Regions from separate parts of the Microbacterium sp. JC 701 genome, predicted to be linked through region 1. Evidence: riboswitches for the same ligand, from Rfam matches in the RefSeq annotation. Region 1 holds a riboswitch; the other holds the start of a gene.
The links. A riboswitch is a leader RNA that binds a small molecule or an ion and turns the genes downstream of it on or off. The one in region 1 is predicted to bind thiamine pyrophosphate.
Positions count from the first base shown of each region.

Region 2: linked by a shared signal. The riboswitch ahead of LPW41_RS15495 (ECF transporter S component) and the one ahead of thiM (hydroxyethylthiazole kinase) in region 1 are both predicted to bind thiamine pyrophosphate.

Region 1 is NZ_JAJNCV010000001.1:181-7,585, forward strand. Features, by position in the region: gene LPW41_RS00005 (SDR family oxidoreductase) at 237-902, shown strand; TPP riboswitch at 1,053-1,144, shown strand; gene thiM (hydroxyethylthiazole kinase) at 1,136-1,933, shown strand; gene thiE (thiamine phosphate synthase) at 1,933-2,577, shown strand; gene thiD (bifunctional hydroxymethylpyrimidine kinase/phosphomethylpyrimidine kinase) at 2,574-4,013, shown strand; gene LPW41_RS00025 (DUF5302 domain-containing protein) at 4,054-4,236, opposite strand; gene LPW41_RS00030 (DnaJ domain-containing protein) at 4,295-5,233, opposite strand; gene LPW41_RS00035 (hypothetical protein) at 5,276-5,881, opposite strand; gene LPW41_RS00040 (LssY C-terminal domain-containing protein) at 5,878-6,720, opposite strand; gene LPW41_RS00045 (enoyl-CoA hydratase/isomerase family protein) at 6,734-7,405, opposite strand, start outside.
Region 2 is NZ_JAJNCV010000004.1:275,317-282,721, forward strand. Features, by position in the region: gene LPW41_RS15470 (SDR family NAD(P)-dependent oxidoreductase) at 1-121, opposite strand, end outside; gene LPW41_RS15475 (hypothetical protein) at 168-1,139, opposite strand; gene LPW41_RS15480 (GNAT family N-acetyltransferase) at 1,268-1,762, shown strand; gene LPW41_RS15485 (energy-coupling factor transporter transmembrane protein EcfT) at 1,789-2,574, opposite strand; gene LPW41_RS15490 (ABC transporter ATP-binding protein) at 2,571-4,019, opposite strand; gene LPW41_RS15495 (ECF transporter S component) at 4,019-4,660, opposite strand; TPP riboswitch at 4,652-4,762, opposite strand; gene LPW41_RS17130 (D-alanyl-D-alanine carboxypeptidase family protein) at 4,800-6,485, shown strand; gene LPW41_RS15505 (GntR family transcriptional regulator) at 6,482-6,838, shown strand; partial or broken gene LPW41_RS15510 (DUF222 domain-containing protein) at 7,049-7,405, shown strand, end outside.

The DNA of each region.
Region 1 (7,405 bases):
CGCGCCCGCGCCCGCGCCCGGCAGGCGCGCCTGCGCTGAGCAGCGGCACCCGCGGCCTCGCGCTCGCCTCGCCATCACACCCGCCAACGCCCGCCCGCATTCGTGCCCGGCAGCTGCGTCAGCGCTGGTGAGCGGCGCCCCCCGCGCTCGCCTCGCCATCGCCCTCGCTCCCCCACGCCCGCACCCGCCCGCACCCGCACCCGCACGCGCACGCGCACGCACCGTACGCTCGACGCATGCCTCTCGCCCTCGTCACCGGCGCCGCACGCGCGAACAGCATCGCGGCCGCGATCGTTCCGCGCCTCCGCGACGAGGGGTGGGATGTCGTCACGAGCGAGCTCGCCTCCGGCGACTACCCGTGCGACCTGGCCGATCCGGCGGCACCGACCGAGCTGATCGAGCGCATCGCCCGCGAGCGTGGCCCCCTGCACGCGCTGGTGCTGAGCCACGCCCACGACATCGAGAGCGGCATCCTCGACACCAGCGCCGAAAGCTTCGACACCCACGTCGCCGTGAACGCCCGGGCGTCTCTGCTGCTCATCGCCGCGTTCGCGCGGCAGGTCGACGAGACGGGCGGTGCCATCGTCGCCTTCACCAGCGACCACACCACCGGCAATCTGCCGTACGGCGCGTCGAAGGGCGCGCTCGATCGCATCGTGATCTCAGCGGCTCGAGAGCTCGGGCCTCGCGGCATCTCCGCGAACGTCGTCAACCCCGGCCCCATCGACACCGGCTGGATGGACGATGAGACCCGCGACGCCCTGACGCCCCATCACGCGCTCGGTCGCATGGGAACCCCGCGCGACATCGCCGGGATCACGGCGTTCCTGCTCTCCCCTCAGGGGCGCTGGATCAGCGGTCAGCTGCTCCACACCGACGGCGGGTTCTCGGCGCGGTTCTGAGGCCCGCGCCCGCTCCCGCGCGGGGCGGCGGTGGCCACGTCGCTCCGTTCCGGGGCGCAGCCGCCCCTGCCCCAGCACGTCCGACCCCTTCGGTATTCCTCACGTTCCGGCGCACGCGATCGCGGCCGCGGCCTTCGTGCTAGCGTCGCCCGCAGTGACACGGGGTGCCCGCCAGGGCTGAGAACACACCCGTCGAACCTGATCTAGTTCGTACTAGCGAAGGGATGTCGCGAATGGTCGTTCGCACGTCGTCGTCTCCGTCCACCCCCGCAGAGGCCCTCGAGGCCGTGCGCCGAGCCGCGCCGCTCACGCAGTGCATCACGAATGCGGTGGTGACGAACTTCACCGCCAACGCACTCCTGGCTCTCGGCGCGGCTCCCGCGATGTGCGACATCCCCGGCGAGGCCGGGATGTTCGCCGGGATCGCCGGGGGCGTGCTGGTGAACCTCGGCACCCCGACTGCCGAGCAGCGCGACGCGGCACGCGAGGCCGTCGTCGCCGGCACTCCCTGGGTGCTGGATCCGGTCGCCGTCGGAGCCCTCCCCGTGCGCACGGCGCTGGCGCACGAGTTGCTCGCGGCGCGACCGGCGATCATCCGCGGCAACGCCTCCGAGATCCTCGCCCTCGCGGGAACAGGGGCGGGCGGCCGCGGAGTCGACGCGACCGACTCCCCCAGCGACGCGCGTGACGCGGCCGTCGCCCTCGCAGGACGCACCGGCGCGACGGTCGCGGTGTCGGGAGAGATCGACCTGATCGTGGATGCCGATCGCGAGGCGCGGATCGTCGGGGGCAGCGCCCTGCTCACCCAGGTCACCGGAGGGGGATGCGCCCTCGGCGCGGCGATGGCCGCGTTCGCCGCCGTCACCGCACCGTTCGAGGCCGCCGTCGCTGCGAGCACCGTATGGGCGGCGGCGTCGGAACGCGCGGCCCGCTCCTCACGGGGGCCCGGCTCGTTCGCGGCGGCGTTCCTCGACGAACTCGCCGCCCTCAGCCCCGACGATCTCGAGGCACGTACCGGAGGCGGTCGATGATGCCCGACCTGCCGCTGCACCTCGTCACCGACCACCGCGTGCCTTTCCCCCGTCTGCGCGACATCGTCGATGCCGCGGTCTCTGCCGGAGTCACGGTCGTGCAGTTGCGCGACAAGATCGCGACGGGCGGCGAGCTCTTCGCCCGCACCCTCGACCTCGCCGACGTCATCGCCGGGCGCTGCGCCTTCGTCGTCGACGACCGCCTCGACGTGGTGCTCGCCGCACGCTCGCGCGGTGCGCAGGTCGACGGTGTCCACCTCGGCCAGAGCGACCTGCCCGTCGACGCCGCGCGAACCCTCCTGGGTCCCGCCGCCCTCATCGGCTGGACCGCCAACACCCCCGCGCACCTCTCGGTGGCACATTCCCTGCCCGCGCGGACCGTCGACTACCTCGGCGTCGGCGTGATCCGCGCCACGCAGACCAAGCCCGACCATCCCACTCCGCTCGGCATCGAGGGATTCGCCGAGATCGCGGCATCCACCCCTCTTCCCTGCGTCGCGATCGGCGGCATCGGCGAGGGCGACGTCGCGGCGCTGCGCGGGGCCGGAGCGGCGGGTGTGGCCGTCGTATCGGCCGTGTGCGCAGCAGACGACCCGGGATCGGTCGTCCGCGCCCTGCGCACCGCGTGGGCGGCCGACGCATGAGCGTGCGTGTGCTGAGCATCGCCGGCACAGACCCGACCGGCGGTGCCGGCGTGCAGGCCGACCTCAAGTCGATCGCCGCGTTCGGCGGATACGGCATGGCCGTGGTCACCGCTCTGGTCGCCCAGAACACCCGCGGCGTGCGTGCGGTGCACGTTCCTCCGACGGAGTTCCTCGAAGCGCAATTGCGAGCGGTGAGCGACGACGTCGAGATCGACGCCGTGAAGATCGGCATGCTCGGCTCGGCTCCGATCGTCGCGGTCGTCGATGCCTGGCTCGCGCAGGTCCGACCGCCCCTCGTCGTTCTCGACCCCGTGATGGTGGCCACCAGCGGCGACCGCCTGCTCGACACCGACGCCGAAGACGCCGTTCGGTCGCTCTGCCGTCGGGCCGATCTCGTCACCCCGAACCTCGCCGAATTGGCCGTGCTCGTGGGCGAGCCCCGCGCGACGACGTGGGACGCCGCCGTCGCTCAGGCCCGATCGTTGGCTGCGAGCGCGCAGACCCGCGTGCTGCTGAAGGGCGGCCATCTCGCGGGGGCCGAGAGTCCGGATGCCATCGTCGACGCGACCGGCGTGCACGAGGTCGCAGGGGTCCGCGTCGCCACCCGCCACACGCACGGCACCGGGTGCTCGCTGTCGTCGGCGATGGCCACTCTCGCCGCGTCCGGCCTGTCGTGGCCGGACGCGCTGACCCGCGCGAAGCGCTGGCTCACGGGTGCGCTCGAGAACGCCGAGCACCTGCACGTCGGACGCGGCAACGGCCCCATCGACCATCTGCACGAGCTGCGTCCGCACATCGACCTCGAGGTGTCGTTCAGCGCCGAGCGGTGGCGGGCGACGGCAGATGTGCGGACCGCTGTCGACGCGTGCGGATTCGTGCGCGGCTTGGCATCCGGATCCCTCGACCGAGACGCCTTCGCCTGGTACCTGGGTCAGGACCTTCTGTACCTGCGCGAGTACTCCCGCGTGCTGGCCCGGGTGGCGGCCCTCGCTCCCACCGTCGACGAACAGCGTTTCTGGGCGACCGCGTCGGTGTCCTGCCTCGACGAGGAGGCGGCACTGCATCAGGCGCATGTCGATCCGCGAGAACTGTCACCCGCGGCGTCGACCCTCGCGTACACCGATCACCTGCACACGGCCTCGACCACGGGCTCCTACGCCGTGCTGGTCGCCGCGATCCTGCCGTGCTTCGCGCTGTACACCGACATCGGGGCGCGCTGGCGCGGCACCTTCGACGCCGATCACGCCTACGCCGATTGGCTCACGGCCTACGGCGACGAGGAGTTCGCGGCCTCATCGGCGCGCGCGTCGACGCTCGTGGATGCCGCCGCACGGTGCGCCTCGCCGGCCGAGCGCGCGGCGATGGCCACGGCCTACGACCGCTCGATGGCGCTCGAGAGGGACTTCTTCGAGGCCCCGCTCTCGCGCGGGAGATGACGGAATCGGCATCCGCCCCCTCCCGCGCCGAGCGTGGTGCTCAGCCGCTCTTGCGTCGGAACTCGCGCTTGGTGACGGCTGCGTGCGTGCCCTGCACGGCCGAGTGGCCGTCGAGGTGCGCCTGACCCGACTGCTGGGCGCCGTTCTTCTTCGCGAGCGCCTCTTTGAACTTTCGCTTCATCTCGTCGGATGCCGAGGCACCCGAGGTCTCGTCGGTACTCATGCCCCCACCCTAGGCATGCCCACGGCGTCGGCGCACCGCCGGGGCCGGGTCGCGACGCTCAGACGTGCCGCACGCGCTGCTGCAGCCGGGTGCGGATGTCGAACAGCTCCGTGCCGCCGACCTCCCGCGCTCCGGTGATGCCGCGGCGCAACAGGGTCGTCAGGGCGCTGCGGGTGACCAGGGCGACGGGGGTGCCGCGCACCTTGCCGAGGTCGGTGACGGCGTCGAGCACGTCGTCGTCGGGCAGCACGATCATCGCCCCGCTGAACCGCACGCCGGCCGACCGGGCGATCACGCGTGCACGAGAGACGAGCTGGGTCACGGGCGAGCCGAACACGTTCGGACCGGTGATCTCGCCGCGACGCACGCCGACCGGGCCGCCGAAGTCCTCGCTCAGCATCGCGTAGAGGCCGCTCGGACCGAGCACGAGGTGGTCGAGCTTCTGCTCGGGATCGCGCCCGTCGCGATCCGCGAACACGTCGTGCCACACGGTGTAGCCCATGCCGAGCTCCGAGACGAGCCGCGCGGTCTCTTCCTCGGCGAGCGCATCGGCCAGGATGTGCCGGATCTCGGGGGGAGCCGAGCGCACGAGCGCGGGATCATACGGATCCGCGATGTCGACCCCGCGGCCCACCCATTCGCGGATCAGATCGAGGTAGCGCTCTCGTCGCCAGCCACCGGGCTGCCCGTGCGACCGCGCGCGCGGGCGGGTGTCGGCGGGGCGCGAGGGGGCGGATGCCGAGGAGCCGGCGCCCCATTCGGTCGCACCCGACCCTGAGCTCGATCCGCGTCCCCGGTCGTACGCATCGCGCGCCTCGGGGGTGCCGATGAGCTCCCAGGCGCGCTGCACCTGCACGAAGAGGGCGGCGTCTCCCCCGGTGTCGGGGTGGGTTTCGCGCAGACGCACCCGGTAGGCGCGGCGCAGTCCTTCGTCGTCGACGTCGGCGGCCACGCGGAGCACCTCGTATGCCGAAAGCGACATGGGGCTGTCGAACACTGGCGTCATCCGTCCTGCCGCACGGGCGCGGCATCCTTCAGGCTATCCCGCCGAGTCTGAGGGAGCCCCGACCGCCCGCCGAGAAGATGGAGTGCGCGACCCATCGCGCCGCCGCTCGCGCCGTCGCCGCCGCAGCCGTCGCGCGTACGCCGCCGCGTCGCGGCTCGACAGGGCGAGCAGCACGAGGATGTCGAGGCTCAGCGTGAGCAGGGTCGTGCGCACGGTGATGTCTTGCCCGAACTCCCACCAGCCGATGAACGACCCGATGATCGACAGCGTCGAGATGACCATGACGACGACGCGCGCGACGTTTCCACCCGCCAGCACGAACGAGCCGAAGACCACCTGCACCAACGCGACGAAGCCGAGCACGCCGAGGAACACCCCGGGCGTCGTGTCGAAGTCGGCGAGGGTGAGGGGGCTCGAGCCGTCGGACGCGTCTCCGGATGCCGCGGCCACCGCCTGCAGCCACGGCGGCAGTTCGAACGCGACGCCGAGCGCCCACAGCATGCCCGCGGCGGCACGCAGGAACACCAGCACCGCCCCGGCGACGGTGGCCGCGGGCCGGTGCATGTCGGAAGCACCCGTGACGGCCGGGGCGAGCGGCTCGAACGCGGCGCGCTTGTGCGGGGCCCGCCGGGCGCTCACGTGCCCGCCTCCGCCGCCGCGACGTCGACCGCCGAGACGCCGACCGCCGAAACATCGACGATCGGCAGATCCCCGTCGGTCGTGATGCTGTCGCCGCCGCCGTTGCGCGAGTGATAGCCGGTCGAGAAGTCGCGGATCACGTCGACCGTCACCCCCGGCACCGCGCGGACCGAGCCGACGATGTGGTCGCGCTCGATGTCGGTGTCGGCGTCGATGCGGTGGGTCACCTGCAGGGTGAACAACGACAGACCGACCGCACGGTCGAAGGTGCCGGCCGCGAGCCAGTCGACCCGACGCCCGCCCGGCAGCAGCCACCCGTCGGGGCACTTCCACAGCCGCACGTGATGGCGCTGGGCCGGCGACCCGGCGACCTCCTGCTGGTAGGCGAGATCCTGCATCCGCCCGAACAGGAACAACGGACTCACCGGAGCCCGCGGGTAACTGCGCCGACGAAGCGTCGACGTGATGATGCGCCACGACGAGCGCAGGCTGACGGGGTCGGCGGCGATCCACCCGGCGGCGGCCATCACCGCCTCGATCGCCTCCCGCTCGCCCTGGAACGCGAGGTTGACGGGATCGCCGAGCAGCCCGTCGGAGGTGCGGGTGCGCCCCATGAAGTAGTCGGGCACGTACACCGCGGTCAGGATGCGATGCAGCCGCGGCAGGACGAGATACGCCAGCAGCACCCAGAAGGCGATCACCATCGCGATCCCCGCCCAGCCGAGCGAGAACGACGCGGTGAAGCTCAGGTAGGCGAGCCAGATGGCGGCGAGGCCGGCGAAGACGAAGAAGAACCCGTCGAGGGCCCGACCGATCGACCAGCGTCGCCGCGCGGTCATGACCGCCCCGGCCTCACCACAGCTCCGGCTCCGGCTGGTACGCGAACGCCTCGGCGACGCGGTCGGCGGGAAGGTCCTCGTGCCGCGCAGGCGACCACGACGGCGAGCGGTCCTTGTCGACCACCTGCGCGCGGATGCCCTCGACGAGATCGGGCTGCGTGAACGCGAACCACAGCACGAGGCCGTACTCCTGAGCGAGCGCCGCGCGCAGCGACGGCAGGGCACGGGCCCGGCGCACCGCCTCGAGCGTGACGGCGAGGGCCGTGGGAGCCGAGGCCGCCAGCAGCTCGGCCGTCTCGTGCGCCTCGGTCTCGGGGCGGGCGCGCAGCCGCTCCACGATTCCCGCGACGTCGTCGGCGGCGAAGGCGTCGTCGATCCACTCGCGCGCGGTCTCGAAGCGCGACGGCTCGGGCGTCTCGTCGAACAGCAGCACGAGTTCGGTGGGGCTCGAGGGGTCGGCGCGATTCTCGAGCGCCTCGTACAGCGCCTCGAGGTGCGCGGTCGGGACCATGTGGTCGGCGAAGCCGGCGTAGAGGGCGTCGGAGGCATCCATCGTCCCCCCGGTGAGGGCGAGGTATTCGCCGAGTCGGCCGGGAGCCCGGGCCAGCAGCCACGATCCGCCTACGTCGGGGGTGAACCCGATGCGCGTCTCGGGCATGGCCAGTCGTGAACGCTCGGTCACGAT
Region 2 (7,405 bases), on a different contig from region 1:
ACGACGAGGGCAGATCGACGATCGTGACGCGGGTTCCCGCGGCGGCCAATCGTCGCGCCGTGGCCAGGCCCAGGCCCGAGGCGCCGCCGGTGACGAGGGCGGAGGCTCCTTCGATGTCCATGCGTTCTCCTTCGAAAGCTGAAACCGAGTTCCACCCTAGCCGGAACTCAGGACCGCGAAACGCCCCGGCCCCATCGCCCCCGCCGCGTACGTCCGGGACGCGTGCGGATCGCCGCGGTGGCGGCCCCGTCGGCGAGGAGGATGGTCTGCTCGGGCGCCCAGCCGTAGGCGTCGCGCAGGCGCGCACCGAGGGCTTCGACCGGGTCGGCGACGGTCAGTTCGGCCCCCCGCGGCACGTCGGCGGCGTGCGGGTCGAGGTCGTGGGCCGCCGCGCGCAGGTCGACCACGAGGTCGCGCATGCGTTCGGGGCCATAGGCGGCGGATGCCAGGTCCCAGTCGCCCACGACGACCGCCACCCCCGCGGGGCACACCTCGGGCCGCACCTCGGCGCGCGGGCCGGCCCACAGGCGGACGACCGCGACGCCCATCGCCACCACGGCGACGGCCCCGAGGATGGTCGCGGGGCCGAACGAGAAGGCGGTGAGGTACAGGGGGGACTCCCATCCGGCGGCGAGCGCCACCCCGACGCGCGCGAGGCAGTAGAGCGCGTACACCGCGTTGGCGAAGGCGATGATGCGCAGCGGACCGAAGGGCTCGACGCGCGAGTGGCTCGCCACCCACGCGCAGGCGGCGCAGGCGGCGGCGAGGGCCACCGCCTTCACCGCCAGCGAGGCGGGCAGGGGGACCGTGGCGGTGACCACGGCCACGATCAGTGCGAGCACGAGGGCGAACGTCGACGCTCGGCGCACCCGGCGTCCGTCGAGTGCACTCACGGCCACGAGCATGAGGGCCGGGGCGAGCACCATGGCGACGTCTCCGAGCACGAGGGTCAGCAGACCGCCGCCCGCACCGTAGATGAAGTACATCGCGCTCGAGCCGACGGCGGTGACCCCGGCCACCGCCGCGTACCGCAGGAACAGCGTCACCCGACCGGGGGTTCCCAGACGCGGGAAGGCCACGAAGCCGACCGCGGTCGCGACCGCGACGCTCACCGCGAGTAGAGCGAACGACAGACCCATGACACCCCCGTCATCATTCTGCCCCCGTCGCGGGCGAACCCCGCAGCGCGGGGCAGGTTCGCGCAGGCGAGTGCGCACCGATCGTCGCGCGTCGGGCCGGCGCGGACCACCGGCCCTAGGCTCGTCGGGTGAGCGAGCCCGGGTTCCGTATCGAGAAGGTCGCCGTCGATGATCCCCGCGCGGTCGCCCTGCGGCGCGTGCTCGATGCCGATCTCGACGAGCGTTACCGCGACGCCGACGCCGACGACACCCCCGAGGTCGCCGCCAAGCGCGAGGCCGCTCTCGCGGTGCACCCCGAAGACGTGGTGGCGACGCTGCTCGCGATCGACGCCGACGACACTCCTCTGGGGCACGTGATCCTGAGACGCCTGGGCGAGGAGTGGGAGCTCAAGCGCCTCATCGTCACCGCCGGCGCCCGCCGCCGAGGGGTCGGCACCGCCCTGACCGAGACGGTCGTCGACCTCGCCCGTCGCGCGGGCGCGCGCCGCGTCATCCTGCAGAGCGGGCGCATGCAGCCCGAGTCGCTGCGCATGTACGCCGCCGCGGGCTTCACCCCGATCCCGGTCTACGAGCCCTACATCGAGACGATGCCGCGCTCGTTGTGCTTCGAGTACGTGTTCTGAGTCGTCGGTAGCCCCGCCGCCGACGCTCACGTCCCCACGACGCGGAACGCGCCCGTCGCCACCGCGGCGGCGAGCGCCAGAGCTCCCAGCGCGAGGGATCCCGCAAGGGCGGCGCCGTCGCGGCCGGACAGCGTCGACGGCCGCGCCCAGGTGCGCTCGACGTCGGCGCCGAACCCGCGCGCCTCCATCGCGGTGGCGAGCTTCGTGCCGCGGCGCACGGCGAACACGAGCAGCACGAACGCCATCGAGAAGAACCGACGGAGCGCCCCGCGGTCGCCGAGCCCCCGCGCTCGGCGGGCGAGGGTCATCGTGCGCCAGTCGTCGACGAACAGCCCCGCGGTGCGCGCCCCGGCGAGCACGCCGAGCACGAACCGGCTCGGCAGCTTGGCCACCTGGGCGAGGGCGTCGGCGAGCGCGGTGGGATCGGTGCGGGCGAACAGCAGGATCATCGGTAGCGCGAGCGCGAGCACGCGCAGCAGCACGGCGATCGCGAGCACGATCGAGTCGTCGCTGATCGTGGCGAGCAGGAACGAGCCGTAGACGGTGCCGCCGGGGCGGGCGTACAGCAGCATGCTCACCGCCGCGACGGGGGCGAACACCAGCACGGGCAGCATCCGCTTGAGCACCGTCGTCAACGGCAGTCCCGTGAGCGGCACGCACAGCAGCTCGAGCATCAGGGCCGTCGCGGCGCTCACCGCGTCAATCGAGACCAGCAACGGCGCGGCGAGCACCACCACGATCGCGACCTTCGTCACGGGGTTCACGCCGTCGAGCCACGCCGTGCGCGCGGGGGCCTCGACCACGACGCTCACGCGGCCTCCCCCAGGCGGATGCGGTGCTGCCCGAGATGGCGCACCACGTCGGCGTCGTGCGTGACGGCGACCACCGCGCGCCCGCGTGCGATCTCGCGTTGCAGCAGGGCGACGAGCTCGGTCCAGCCGCGACGGTCCTGACCGAAGGTCGGCTCGTCGAGCACGATCACTTCGGGCGAGGCGGCGAGCACCGTCGCCACCGATAGGCGCCTCTTCTGGCCGCCCGACAGGGTGAACGGGTTGGCGAGGGCGAGGGGGGCAAGGTCGAGTCGCTCGAGCAGTTCGTCGACGATCTGCTCGACCTGAGCCGCCGGCATCCGGAGCGCTCTCGGCCCCACGGCGAGCTCGTCGCGCAGCGTCGACGCCAGGAACTGGTGCTCGGGCTCCTGGAACACCGTGCCGATGCGCGTGAGCAGTTCGGTGGAGCGCCAGCGGGACGGGCGCCGGATGCCGCGGGCCGCGAGCCCCGCCGCGGCGGTCACCTCTCCGCGGACTTCGGGCAGGAGCCCCGCGAGGGTGAGCGCGAGCGTCGACTTGCCCGCGCCGTTCGGGCCCGTCACGACGGTGCCCGCGCCGGTGGGGACGATCAGGTTGAGGTCGGACGCGACGACGGTGCCCTTCTCGCGCCCGATGGCCAACGTCTCGGCCGTCAGCACGGCATCCGGATTCGACGAGGGAGCGGCGACCGGAAGCTCCACCGGGCGACCCGGGACCCACACTCCGGCGGCGGCGAGCGCGTCGCCATATTCCGCGAACACGCGATCGGGCGGGCCGTCGGCGATCAGCCCCCCGCCCGGCGCCAGCACCACGACCCGCGTCATGAGGTCGGCCCACACGGCGGTGCGGTGCTCTATCAGCACGAGCGTCGTGCCCTCGCGCGCGATGACGCCCTCGACGGCCGCGCGCACGTCGTCGACGCCGTCGGGGTCGAGGTTGGCGGTCGGCTCGTCGAGCAGCAGCAGTCCGGGGTGCATCGCGAGCACACCCGCGAGCGCGAGGCGCTGTTTCTGCCCGCCCGACAGCGCCTTCGTCGGGCGGTCGAGGGGCACGGTCAGACCGACGGAGGCCAGAGCGTGCGCCACCCGGTGGGGGATGTCGGATGCCGGCACCCCGAGGTTCTCGCACCCGAAGGCCACGTCGTCGCCCACCTTCGACAGCACGATCCCCGCCTCGGGGTCCTGCAGGACCAGGCCGATGCGTCCGCGTTGCCCCTCGGGCGCCCCGCCGTCGACGAGGATGCGCCCGGTCTGCTCCCCCTCGTCACTGCCTCCGAGCAGGCCCGCGAGACCGGCGAGCAGGGTCGACTTGCCCGCACCCGAGGCGCCGAGCAGCAGCACCCGCTCGCCGGGCTCGATGACGAGGTCGATCTCGCGCGTGGCGGGGAGCTTGCGACCGGCGTAGCGCCAGCCCCAGCCTTCGACGTCGACGCGCGCGGGATGCGGCATCAGACGTCGCGGCGGCGTTCCCGCCCGGCGGCGAAGCGGCTCAGCGCACCGGTGGCCGCCAGTGCACGCACGAGCAGCCAGCCGACCAGACCGGCCAGCAGCGCACCCGAAACCACGAGGGTGCCGAGGTAGATGAGGTTGAACTCGACGGTCTTGGCGATATTCGGCGACGACCCGACGAACAGCTCGTTCAGCCACGCGCCGACGCCCGCGCCGACTCCGGCGAGCATGGCGACCGGCAGGGTGAATCGCAGGTAGAGGAAGGCGAGGAAGATCAGCTCGGCGCCGAGGCCCTGAGCCAGGCCCGACACGATCGTGAGCGGACCCCACACGTTGCCGATGAGGGCCGAGACGACGGCGGCCACGAGCTCGACCAGCAGAGCCGCGCCGGGCTTGCGGATGATCAGCCCGCCGACGACGCCGCCGATCAGCCAGATACCGACCGCGAGGCCCCCGAGACCGGGAGTGACGCCGTCCATGGCGACGAACCAGAGGCCGCCGACAGTGTTCCAGGCCCAGAACACCAGGCCGATCGCGACGCCGAGCACGGCGGCGACGACGATGTCGACGACACGCCACCGCAAGCGGTCCGAGGCGACGACCGTCGAGCGGTTCGCGGGGGCAGACGTGGACGTGTGCATTTCTCTCCTCCCTGCGCCGGCATGATCCGGATCAGGTTCGACGGTCGAAGCGTGGATTCGCTTCCTCTCAGCCCGGCTCACCGGACTCCCGTGGGTTGTGGTGACGAGTATAGGGGCACGCCCGGGGTAGCGTGGGCGGGTGAGCGAGCAGATCCCGGAGTCGCGATGCGCGCCGCGGAACCCGGACGAGCCGCTCGCCGCTCCGGCGGAGTCGGAGCAGACTTCGGATGCCGCTTCCCCGGCCGATCCGCGGGCTGCAGGCGCCGTCGAGGCCGAGGCGTCCGAGGCCGGGGCTCCCGTTACCGCGAGTGCCGCCGACGCCGAGGCACCCCGGACCGGCGCTGCCGCCGTCGCACCGGCCGCCGAGGGCGCCGAAGCCGAGGCGTCCCCAGCCACAACCACGCAGCCGTCACCGGCGGACGCGACGACCCCGCCGCCGACGACCGACGCCTCGCCCGCGTCGACCGCCGCCGCGGCATCCGGAACCTCCACCGTCATCGGAGCGCTCGCGTGGGTCGACCCCCACCAGGCAGCCGCTCCGCGCCCCGCCCCGACCTTCGTCGTCTCCGGATCGACCCTTCGCGCGGGCGATCTGCTGGCCGGAGGGCGCCGGCGCCGCCTGCGTCCAGCCACCGTCGTTCCGCCGATCCTCCTGCTCATGCTGGTCGCGGCATACGTCGCCGCGACCCTGCTCTGGCCGTTGAACGCCGTGGCTCCGACCGTGCGCACCGTCGCCGCGCAGCCGACCGCCGCGCCCACGGCGAACCCCGCGTGGCCGGCGCAGGGCGAAGCGGCGATCGCGCTCGACGGCATGCCCGAGACGCTCTCGACTCCCGCGAACGCCCCCGAGTCGATCGCGAGCATCACGAAGGTCGTCACCGCCCTCGTCGTGCTCGACAAGCTGCCGCTGGCGCCGGGCGAGCAGGGTGGCACGTACGCCTTCACGCAGGCCGACAGCGCCGACTACTGGCAGTACCGGGCGCGCGGCGAATCGTCGCTCGACGTGCCCGTCGACGGCACGCTCACCCAGTTGCAGATGCTGCAGGGCATGCTCATCGCCTCCGCGAACAACTACGCGCAGCGCCTGTCGAACGACCTCTTCGGATCGGATGCCGCCTTCGCCGCCGCCGCGGGAGAGTACCTCGCCCAGCGCGGCATCGACGGCATCACGATCGTCAACCCGACCGGGATCGAGGCGGGCAACACCGCGACGCCCGCCGCCCTCATCGCCCTCGCCGAGCGCGCTCTCGCCAACCCCGTGATCGCCGAGATCGTGCGCACGCCCGAGCTGACGCTGCCGGGGGCGGGCACGTTCCGCAACGGCAACTCCCTGCTCGAGGATCCCGGCGTGATCGGTGTGAAGACCGGCACCCTCGACGCCTGGAACCTGCTGACGGCGAAAGACATCACCGTCGGCGGCACCACGGTGCGCGCCTACGCCGCCGTGCTCGGCCAGCCCGGGCCCGACAGCCGCAACCAGGCCAGCCGTGATCTGTTCGCACGCATCGAGCAGGAGCTGCAGCCGAGCCCCTCGCTCACGGCCGGCACGGTCGTCGGCAAGGTCGAGTCGCTGTGGGCCCCCGACGTCGACGTGGTCACCGCCACCGACGCGACCGTCGTGCTCTGGAACGGCGCCGAGGCCAAGACCTCGACCTCGTTCGACCTCGGCGACGCCCGTGAACCCGGAGAGACCGTGGGCTCGCTCACGGCGACGGGTCCCGTCGACGCGGACACCGTCGACGTCGAACTCGCCGGCGAGCTCGACCCGCCGAGCCCGTGGTGGCGGCTCACACACCCCCTCGACCTGTTCGGACTGAACGAATGAAGCTCTCGCTCGACGCGTCGTCGTCGGTCCCGCCGTTCGAGCAGGTGCGGGCCCGGATCATCGCGCAGATCGACGACGGCACGCTCGTCGCGGGAACCCGTCTGCCTCCGGTGCGGACCCTCGCGGGCGAGCTCGACCTCGCCGCCAACACCGTCGCTCGCGCCTACAAAGAACTCGAAGAGGCGGGCTACGTCGAGACCCGCGGCCGCGCGGGAACGTTCGTGAAGGGCGCGGATGCCGCCGCCGCCCGAGGGGCCGCTGCCGCGCGGACCTTTGCCGAGACGGCGCGACGCCTGGGCCTGTCCAGTGCCGAGGCGATCGATCTCGTGCGGGCCGCTCTGCGCGAAGACTGAGGAGCGGTGACGCGGCTCACGGCGGTTTTCGGACGGCTCCGGATGCCGCGGCGGACTTCACCCGCGAGATCACCCGCTTGCCTCTGACCTGGGCTTTTCCGTCTCACGCTCACGGATTGCGTCCCCAATGCCCCTGGATCCACCGAAAGTGGGCCGGATGCGGCGCGATACCCCGGACTCAATGTCGGAGGTCGTCGCTAGCATGCGAACATGTCATCGGAGGCCTCGTCGACACCCGCAGGGAACGGCCCGCGCGGCCTGTCCGCGGTGCTCGCCGAGGTCCGCTCCACGGGCGCTGTGCTGGCCGCCGCGGAGGTCGCCCGCACCCGGGCTCTCGCTGAGGCCGGGCACCTCGCCCTCGACGTCCTCGCCGACCAGCGCGCGCCCGCCCGCGCCGCGCAACTGGCCCTGAGGGAGGTCGCATCCGAGCTCGCCGCGGCCGAGAACCTCTCCGACCGGTCGGTGCAGCGGCAGATGTGTCAGGCGATGACCCTCGTCGACGACTACCCCACCACCCTCGCCGCGTGGGAGGCGGGGGCTCTCACCCGCGCCCACGCCCACGTCATC